DNA from 3 places in the Streptomyces sp. NPDC029139 genome. Region 2 is predicted to be linked to each of the others. Evidence: riboswitches for the same ligand, from Rfam matches in the RefSeq annotation. Region 2 holds a riboswitch; each other region holds the start of a gene.
The links. A riboswitch is a leader RNA that binds a small molecule or an ion and turns the genes downstream of it on or off. The one in region 2 is predicted to bind cyclic di-AMP.
Positions count from the first base shown of each region.

Region 1: another riboswitch for cyclic di-AMP. It lies ahead of ACZ4VW_RS18820 (transglycosylase family protein); the one in region 2 lies ahead of ACZ4VW_RS21635 (M23 family metallopeptidase).
Region 3: another riboswitch for cyclic di-AMP. It lies ahead of ACZ4VW_RS26695 (M23 family metallopeptidase); the one in region 2 lies ahead of ACZ4VW_RS21635 (M23 family metallopeptidase).

Region 1 covers NZ_JBVHWN010000007.1:267,638-270,903, forward strand. The annotation lists gene ACZ4VW_RS18815 (transglycosylase family protein) at 1-941, shown strand, start outside; cyclic di-AMP (ydaO/yuaA leader) riboswitch at 1,201-1,376, shown strand; gene ACZ4VW_RS18820 (transglycosylase family protein) at 1,380-2,069, shown strand; gene eno (phosphopyruvate hydratase) at 2,521-3,266, shown strand, end outside.
Region 2 covers NZ_JBVHWN010000009.1:249,038-252,303, reverse strand. The annotation lists gene ACZ4VW_RS21640 (tyrosine-protein phosphatase) at 1-783, opposite strand, end outside; cyclic di-AMP (ydaO/yuaA leader) riboswitch at 1,165-1,319, shown strand; gene ACZ4VW_RS21635 (M23 family metallopeptidase) at 1,324-2,295, shown strand; gene ACZ4VW_RS21630 (SGNH/GDSL hydrolase family protein) at 2,445-3,239, shown strand; gene ACZ4VW_RS21625 (STM4011 family radical SAM protein) at 3,226-3,266, opposite strand, start outside.
Region 3 covers NZ_JBVHWN010000014.1:94,842-98,107, forward strand. The annotation lists gene ACZ4VW_RS26690 (GntR family transcriptional regulator) at 1-434, opposite strand, end outside; gene ACZ4VW_RS26695 (M23 family metallopeptidase) at 599-1,381, opposite strand; cyclic di-AMP (ydaO/yuaA leader) riboswitch at 1,395-1,558, opposite strand; gene ACZ4VW_RS26700 (M16 family metallopeptidase) at 1,760-3,127, opposite strand; gene ACZ4VW_RS26705 (M16 family metallopeptidase) at 3,154-3,266, opposite strand, start outside.

The sequences.
Region 1 (3,266 bases), on a different contig from region 2:
GATCGGCCCTCGCTCTGCCGCTGCTCGCCGCGGGCTCGGCCTCCGCCGCCGACGCCGCCACATGGGACCGGGTCGCCGAGTGCGAGTCGGGTGGCCTGTGGAGCGCCCACTTCGGCAACGGCCTCTACGGTGGACTGCAGTTCACGCAGGAGACCTGGGAGGCGTACGGCGGCCTGGCGTACGCGACCAGTGCCGATCTCGCCAGCCGCGCCCAGCAGATCGCGGTGGCCGAGAAGGCGCTCGCCGCGGGCTCCACGCAGTGGGCCACCTGCGCCCCCATCGCCGGACTGACGAACGACGGCGTCGCGCCCGGTGTCGACCCGGGCTCGGCGCTCACGCCGCCGGAGCCGACGGGTCCGGTCGCGGAGTCGAACCGGACCGCGGGCCTCCCGGCCGCTCCCGACGCCCTCGAGAGCGTCACTCCCGCCCCTGACGCCCCGGCGACCACCGCGCCCGCGACGCCGGCCCCGGACGCCCTCACGGAGGCCCCCGGCGCGTCCGTCGCCCCCACCGCGCCGGTGGCGCCCGGTACGGGCAAGCACCGCGGTGACGCGGCCCCGGAGGAGACGGTCAATCCGGGCAAGTCTGGCGAAACAGGTCGCCACGCCTCGCCCGGCACCTCGCCGACCGACGCACCGACCGACGCGTCGTCGGCCGGTGCGACGCCGGGCGCAGATCTGAACAATACGGACCTTGCGGACGGTTCGGGCTCCACGGACTCCGGGAACTCCGCGGACGTCACGGACTCGAAGGACACTTCGGGCGAATACACCGTCAAGCCGGGTGACAGTCTCACCGGCATTGCTCAGGAGAACGAACTCCCCGGCGGCTGGGGTGCCCTCTACGACGCCAACCGTTCGACGGTGGGCGCCGATCCGGACCTCATCCTCCCTGGCCAGAGCCTCGATCTGACGATCGGTCTGCCCGGGTCGAAGGGTTAGTTAGAAGCCGTTTGTCCGGTTCTGCTCCAGTGAGACATGGGTCTCTTTGTCTCAACTGGCATGTAGCGTCCGCAAACTTTGCTTCCGTCACCTCTCACCTGCGTAAACACCCTTCGTCCTGGAGTGCTTACGGGCGATATTTCCCCAATGGACGTCTTTGAACTTCCGAGGGGTCTGTGTCTACGGTCGTCATCGCTCGCCACCGCGGGCCCCGTCGACCGATACGCCGAATCCTGCCGTCGGCCGATGGGAACAGTCGTCGCGTCATGCGCCGAAGGCAGGAGCGGGGGACCCAAGGTAAGTGCCGTCCCCGGCCGTTGAGACAGACGGCCGACGGAACGGCTTGGGGTGAAGCCGCGCGCAAGGTCGCGCGGCCGGGCAACTCACATGGCCCGAACCCGACAGCTCACCTCGTAGGCGTCGGTGAGGAGAATCTCCATGCTGTTTTCCGCCAAGGGCAAACACCGTCGTCCCTCCAAGGCCACCCGCGCCGTCGCCCTCGCCGGTGTCGCCGGTGTCGCCGTCGCCGCCCCGCTGATGACCGCCGGCTCCGCCTCGGCCGCCACCGTCTCCGAGTGGGACACCGTCGCCCAGTGCGAGTCCGGCGGCAACTGGTCCATCAACACCGGCAACGGCTACTACGGCGGCCTTCAGTTCTCCGCCTCCACCTGGGCCGCCTACGGTGGCACCGCGTACGCCTCCTCCGCCGACCAGGCCTCGAAGTCGCAGCAGATCGCCGTCGCCGAGAAGGTCCTCGCGGGCCAGGGCAAGGGTGCCTGGCCGAGCTGTGGCGTGGGCCTGTCCAGCGCCTCCCCCGAGCAGGCGCCGCAGCAGAGCGCCCCGCAGCAGCAGGAGCGTCAGGCCGAGCAGCCGACGACCCGCAGCGAGCAGCGGACCGCGCCGAAGAGCGCGCCGAAGGCCGAGTCCAAGAAGACCGTCACCACCCCGACCGGCAAGAAGGTCGAGAAGGGTGACGGCGAGTACAAGGTCGTCACCGGCGACACCCTGAGCAAGATCGCCGCCGCGCACGACGTCAAGGGCGGCTGGGAGAAGCTCTTCGAGCTCAACAAGGACGTCGTCGACGACGCCGACCTGATCTACCCGGGCCAGCAGCTTCACCTGAAGTGAGCCCGGCGGCTCGCGTGAGTCCGGCGGCTCACGCGGCCCCTCCGACCCTCCCGCGGTGACCACCCCGGTCCGGCGCGCCCTCCCCCGTGCGCGCCGGACCGGGGTTCCGCGCGTTCGGAGGGTGCGCCTCGCGGGGGAAGCCTCCCGGCGGTGCGCCTCCCGAGGGTGCCCCTCCCGGTAGTGCGCCTCGCGAGGTGCCCCTTCCGGTCGTGCGCCTCCCGGGCCGGTCCGGCGCTCCGCAGGGCCACGCGCTCCGGCGATTCCGCGCTACCGGAGGGTAGCTTCGGGGTCGTTCGTCCGGGGATGCGTGCCCTTGGGTCCTTTTTCGTCCCAGCGGGCGGGCGCACGGCCGACCGGAGCCCCCGAGCCGGTTAGGCTCTTGTCGCAAGGCCGAAGCGACCCTGCACAAGTGTTCGTCACATCTAGCGTCACATCCCAGAAGGAGATGCTCGTGCCGTCCATCGACGTCGTCGTAGCCCGGGAAATCCTGGACTCCCGAGGCAACCCCACGGTCGAGGTCGAGGTCGGCCTCGACGACGGCAGCACCGGTCGTGCTGCTGTTCCGTCCGGTGCCTCCACCGGAGCGTTCGAGGCCATTGAGCTCCGTGACGGAGACAAGAGCCGCTACATGGGCAAGGGTGTCGAGAAGGCCGTCCTCGCCGTCATCGAGCAGATCGGCCCGGAGCTCGTCGGCTACGACGCCACCGAGCAGCGCCTGATCGACCAGGCCATGTTCGACCTGGACGCCACCGACAACAAGGCCTCGCTCGGCGCCAACGCCATCCTCGGCGTCTCCCTCGCCGTCGCGCACGCCGCCTCCGAGGCCTCCGACCTCCCGCTCTTCCGCTACCTGGGCGGTCCGAACGCGCACCTGCTGCCCGTTCCGATGATGAACATCCTGAACGGCGGCTCGCACGCCGACTCCAACGTGGACATCCAGGAGTTCATGATCGCGCCGATCGGCGCGGAGTCCTTCTCCGAGGCCCTGCGCTGGGGCACCGAGGTCTACCACACCCTCAAGTCCGTCCTGAAGACCAAGGGCCTGTCCACCGGTCTCGGCGACGAGGGCGGCTTCGCCCCGAACCTCGGCTCCAACCGCGAGGCGCTCGACCTCATCCTCGAGGCCATCAAGCAGGCCGGCTACGTCCCGGGCAAGGACATCGCGCTGGCGCTCGACGTCGCCGCGTCCGAGTTCTA
Region 2 (3,266 bases):
GCGCTCCCGGGTCTCGGGGCTGAGCTTCAGGCCGTCCGAGAGGTAGTTCTCGACCGTGCCCCAGGTCTGCTCCATCGTCTCCAGCGCCGCCCGCAGGTACTCCACGCGCGCGTCGAAGAGCGGGCTGAGCAGCTCCATCACCTCGGGCGACATCGCGTCCGCGGAGGTGGAGCTGCGGCGCACCTTGTAGCGGCGGTGCGGATCGTTCGACTTCACGTAGTCGGCCTCGACGGCCTCGCGCTCGACGCCCACCGCGAGCAGCGAGATGGCGATGGACAGGCCCGCCCGGTCCTTGCCGGCCGCGCAGTGCATCAGCGCGGGGACGCTGTCCTCGGCCATCGCGTGCAGGACGCGGCTGTGTTCCGCCGTGCGCTCGACAATCATCTTCCGGTACGAATCGGACATGCGGTCCGCCGCCTTGCCGTCGCCGAGGGCGGCGCGGAGCTGGTCCAGATCGCCGCTGCTGACGAGCTTCCAGAACTCCTTGCCGTCGGCCGGGTCGTTGAGCGGTATGTTCACATTTCGTACACCCGGGAGCTCGACGTCCATGCCCTCGACCTTCCTGTCGGCCAGGTTGCGGAAGTCGAAGATCGTGTGCAGCCCGAGGGTGGAGAGGAAGGCGGCGTCCTCCTCGGTGGCGTGCGCGAGGTGGCCGCTGCGGAAGAGGCGTCCGAACCGCACCGATCGGCCGTCCACGGTCGGCAGGCCGCCCACGTCCCGGAAGTTGCGGACCCCGGCCAGCTCGGGTTCGGTCGACGGGACCTGCGGCAGCTGCTGCGTCACGAGTGCTCCTGAAGGTTGGCGGATCGATTCGGTTCCTGGGGCAATCATCCCGGCTGAGGTCGGCTCCGCACACCCCCGGGCAGGGGAATGGGTGTTCTGTCCGAATTGACTCCTTCGGTATAACGCGCCCTGATTGCAGGGGAGATGGGATCCGGCGCGTGAGCAGCGTCATAAAGGTCACGGAACGTGCCTGATCATTGCGGCCAATCCCCTTACCGGAAAAGGTGATCGGGGTTCCGACATCCACGGAGGGTGACCGGAATTCCGGGCGAATTGCGGGGCCGTGAATGCGAAAGAAAAACGGTGGCTTGTTCGTGCCGACCCCGCTCGTCTACGGTCACCGTCAATCCGGTCGGACCGCCGAATCCTGCCACCGTCCGGAATCCGCACCCACCCACGTATGGCAGGAGCGGGGGACCCAGGTAAGTACGCCGAACCGGTCGATCCGGACGGCTCGGGGTGAAGCCGCGTGAGAAGCGGCCGGACATCTCCAGTCCGAACCCGACAGCTCACCTCGCAGGCGACGGAGAGGAATTCGCCATGCCCGCGAAGGGTAAGCATCGCCGTCCCAAGGTCAACCCGATCACGCGCGGATTCGTCGCCGCCGGCACCGGTGGCGCCGTCGTCGCCCTGCCGCTCCTCGGTGCGACCGGAGCCCACGCCGCCGACAAGGGCGCCCCGGCCGTGACGCCCGAGCAGGCCGTCGCCGCCGTCGCCGCGGCTCCGGCCGCCGCCCCGGCGGCTCCCGCCGCCAAGCCGAAGACGTACTCCGTCGTCCCCGGCGACTACCTGTCGAAGATCGCGGCCGAGCACCACCTGGCCGGCGGCTGGAAGAAGCTCTACCAGGACAACCGGCAGATCATCGGCGAGAACCCCTCGCTGATCCTCCCCGGCATGAAGCTCACCCTCGGCGCCAAGTCGACGGCCAAGGCGCCCGCGCCCAAGGCCGCTCCGAAGGCCGCCCCCAAGGCCAAGCCCAAGGCCGCTCCGAAGGCCGCTCCCAAGGCGGAGAAGTCCTCCTCCGCCGCGGCCGAGTCGCGCAGCTCGCGCTCCACCGAGCGCAGCGCGGCGGCGCCCGCCCAGGCCGCCCCGGCGCAGGCCGCGTCCTCCGGCTGGGTCGCGCCGGTCTCCGGCGGTGTCTCCACGCCGTACCGTGCCTCCGGCTCCATGTGGTCCTCCGGCTACCACACCGGTGTCGACTTCATGGCCTCCTCCGGCACCTCGGTGAAGGCCGTCGGCCCCGGCACCGTCCACTCCGCCGGCTGGAGCGGCTCGTACGGCAACGAGGTCGTCATCCAGCACGCGGACGGCACGTACTCCCAGTACGCGCACCTCTCCTCGCTCTCCGTCTCGGCGGGCCAGAGCGTCGGCGGTGGCGACCAGATCGGCCTCTCCGGCTCGACCGGCAACTCCAGCGGTCCGCACCTGCACTTCGAGATGCGCACCGGTCCGAGCTACGGCTCCGACATCGACCCGCTGGCCTACCTGCGCCAGCACGGCGTCGGCGTCTGATCCACGCACGTCAGAGAGGCCCGGCACGCGCGTGCCGGGCCTCGGCGTATTCCGGCTTGGCGGAATCTTGACCGGTGGCATATCTCACCTGCCGTCAACCCCTCCTTACGGTCGCGTAGGTCACACGCGTAAGGGAAAGATGTGCTCCCGTGGCAGACGATTCGAGATCAAGAGACATGGGCGTGTTCGGGTCGTACGCGGCGATCGGTGACAGCTTCACCGAGGGCGTCGGTGACCCCGGGCCCGACGGGAAGTTCGTCGGCTGGGCGGATCGCTTCGCGGTCCTGCTCGCCGACCAGCTGCCGGAGCACGACGCATTCCGTTACGCCAATCTGGCCGTACGCGGCCGCCTCCTCGACCAGATCGTGGAGGAGCAGGTCCCGAGGGCGAAGGAACTCGCCCCGGACCTGGTGAGCTTCTGCGCGGGGGGCAACGACATCATCCGCCCGGGCAGTGACCCCGACGACGTGGCCGAGCGCTTCGAGCGCGCCGTCGCCGAGCTGACCTCCGCCGTCGGCACGGTCATGGTGACGACCGGCTTCGACACCCGGGACGTGCCCGTGCTGCGCCATCTGCGCGGCAAGATCGCCACCTACACGGCCCATGTCCGGGCCATCGCGGACCGCTACGGCTGCCCGGTCCTGGATCTGTGGTCGCTCAAGTCCGTGCAGGACAGGCGGGCTTGGGACGGCGACCGGCTGCACCTGTCGCCCGAGGGGCACACCCGGGTCGCGCTGCGCGCCGCCCAGGTCCTCGGCCTTCCGGTGCCGGCCGACCCGGACCAGCCCTGGCCGCCGCTGCCGCCCCGGGGCACCCTGGAGGTGCGCCGGGACGACATCTACTGGGCCAGGGAGTACCTCGTACCGTGGATCGGCCGCCGGCTGCGCGGAGAGAGCTCCGGCGACCACGTGGCGGCGAAGCGCCCCGACCTCATGCCTCTCTGACCACGAAGGGAAGCCCCTCGGGGAGCC
Region 3 (3,266 bases), on a different contig from region 2:
GCCGTGAGCGCCGGGCTGCCGGAGGCCTGCGCCAGCGTCTCGTGGAACCAGCCGCCGAGCGAGCGCAGATCCTCGCCCTGGCCGCGCCTGGCCCGCTCCTGCCCCAGCCTGACCAGGCCCCGCAGCACCTTGAGGTGGGCTTCCGTGCGGCGCTGGGCGGCGCGTGCGGCGCCCAGCGGCTCAAGCAGCGCCCGTACGTCCAGCAGGTCCGCCGCCTCCTGCTCGGTGGGCTCGGCGACATGGGCGCCCGCGTGGCGGCGGCTGATCACGAAGCCCTCGGACTCCAGGGTGCGCAGGGCCTCGCGAACCGGGACGCGGGAGACTCCGTAGCGGCGGGCCAGCTGCTCCTCGGTCAGCCGGCTGCCGCACGCGAAGACACCGGAGACGATGTCGTCCCGGATCGCCGTGCATACCGAGTGCGCGGGAATGCGCATGTTCGACCTCCGCTTTGATCCGCGCGAAACCGGTTCGTCGGCGACTCTATTGCAGCAGAGCAGTATTTCCGACGGGTCTCCGGGAAGCATGGATATCTTTTGGCCAGCAAAAAGCCCCGGCTCTGTACGAGCCGGGGCTTTTCTGACGTGCTGTGGGCCTGCGGTCAGACGTTCACGCCGCGGGCGCGCAGATAGGCGACCGGGTTGATGTCGGAGCCGTACTCGGCGCTGGTGCGGGCCTCGAAGTGCAGGTGCGGGCCGGTCGAGTTGCCGGTCGAGCCGGAGAGACCGATCTGCTGGCCCGGGGTGACGGACTGGCCGACCGAGACACTGATGGCCGACAGGTGACCGTACTGGGTGTACGTGCCGTCGTTCATCCGGATGACGATGTTGTTGCCGTACGCGCCGCCCCAGCCGGCCTCGACGACGGTGCCGGAGCCGACGGAGACGACCCGACTGCCGGAGGCGGCACGGAAGTCGACGCCGGAGTGGCTGCCGGAGGACCAGAGCGAGCCGCCGGCCTGGTAGCCGGTGGTCACGTACGAGCCGGCCACGGGGAGGGTGAAGGAGTTCAGACGCTTGCGCTCGGCCTCGCGGGCGGCGCGCTCCTTGGCCTCGCGGATCTCCTTGGCGCGGGCCTCGGCCTTGCGCTTCGCCTCGGCCTTCGCGCGGGCGGCGGCCTCGGCGCGCTCCTGGGCCTCGACGGCCTCGCGCTCCTGGGCGGCGGCCTGGGCGTCGATCGTGTCCGCGAGGGTGTCGACGGCGACGATCTGGGTCAGGCCGGTGTCCTCGGGGGACGGAGTGTCCGCGTCGACGGCGAGTGCCGGGGAGGCGAGGGTTCCGATGACGCCGGTGGTGGCGAGGGTCGCGATGCCGGCGATGCCCGCGCTGCGGCGCGCCAGACGGCTCGGACCACGATGCTTCCCGGTGGCACGGGTGAACGCCATGTAGTGGCTGATCCTTTCCTTCCTTCTCGCCTACCGGGTTAGCTGACGGGTTCGGAGCAGGAAGGTCTCCTACGGGCCCCTCCGCACGGATGCGAAGGCGTCCGATTCACCCCAGGGACTTCGTGGGTCCCCGGCTCCCCAGGCTCGCGCCTGACGGGGACTCGGCGATGACTGTCCGATGCCGCGGGCGCGGCGGGTGCAACTGGCGAACAGCCGGACCGACGCTAAGCGGACCTTCTTTCAATCAGCAAACAGACACGGCTGTTTGTAAGACATGCCACAGGGCATAAAGCCACCCTCTTCCGCAATACGGACATAGGGAAGGACCCCGACGTACCGTGACGTCGGGGTCCTCCAGGGGGCTCGGTCGGGCCTCGGTCAGCCGGTGACGACGGTCACTTCACCGATGCCGAGGGCGCGCACGGGCTCCTCGATCTGCGCCGCGTCGCCGACGAGCACGGTGACCAGACGGTTCACCGGGAAGGCGTTGACGACGGCGGCCGTCGCCTCCACCGTGCCGGTCTCGGCGAGGCGGGCGTACAACTGCGCCTGGAAATCGTCCGGAAGGTGCTGCTCGACCTGGTCGGCGAGCGTTCCGGCGACGGAGGCGGCCGTCTCGTACTTCAGCGGCGCCACGCCCACGAGGTTCTGCACGGCCACATCGCGCTCGGCGTCCGTCAGACCCTCCGCGGCGAGGGTGCGCAGCACCTTCCACAGGTCGTCAAGTGCCGGGCCGGTGTTGGGGGTGTCGACCGAACCGCTGATGGCGAGCATCGAGGCGCCGTTGCCGCGGCCGTCGGAGCGCAGCACCTGGCCGAACGCCCGCACCCCGTACGTGTAGCCCTTCTCCTCCCGCAGGACGCGGTCCAGGCGGGAGGTGAGGGTGCCGCCGAGGCAGTACGTGCCGAGGACCTGGGCCGGCCAGACGCGGTCGTGCCGGTCGGCGCCCACGCGCCCGATGAGCAGCTGGGTCTGGACGGCGCCCGGGCGGTCCACGATCACCACGCGGCCGGTGTCGTCGGCCGTGATCGGCGGAACGGGACGCGGCTCGGCGGTGTTGCCCGTCCACGCGCCCAGCGTCTCGGCGAGGACCTTGTCCAGATCCACGTCGGTCAGGTCGCCGACGACCACGGCGGTGGCCGTGGCGGGCCGGACGTACGCCTCGAAGAAGGCACGCACGGCCGCGGCGTCGATCGCCGCCACCGTCTCCTCGGTGCCCTGGCGCGGCCGCGACATGCGGGAGTCGGCCGGGAACAGCTCCTTGGAGAGCTGCTTGGCCGCCCGGCGCGCGGGGTTGGCCGTCTCGTGCGGGATCTCGTCGAGCCGGTTGCGCACCAGGCGCTCGATCTCGGTGTCGAGGAAGGCCGGCGCGATCAGCGCCTCGGAGAGCAGCCCGAGCGCCTTGGGCAGCCGGGAGACGGGGACCTCCAGGGAGACCCGTACGCCGGGGTGGTCGGCGTGCGCGTCGAGCGTGGCGCCGCAGCGCTCCAGCTCGGCCGCGAACTCCTCCGCGGTGTGCTTGTCCGTGCCTTCGGAGAGGGCGCGGGCCATGATCGTGGCCACGCCGTCCAGGCCCTCGGGCTCGGCGTCCAGCGGCGCGTCGAGGAAGACCTCGACGGCCACGACCTGCTGGCCGGGCCGGTGGCAGTGCAGCACCGTCAGGCCGTTGTCCAGCGCTCCGCGGTCCGGGGCCGGGAAGGCCCAGGGCTTCGCGGTGCCCGGCTCCGGCTGCGGGTGGAACGTCATGCTCGTCAAAGACGCGGCAGCGTCGGTCACTGGTCCGCTCCCTCTTCCTCGTCGCTGTCGCTCTGTTCGGTACCGATCGGCTCGTAGACGAGCACCGCGCGGTTGTCCGGGCGCAGCCGGGCCTTGGCGACCGCCTGCA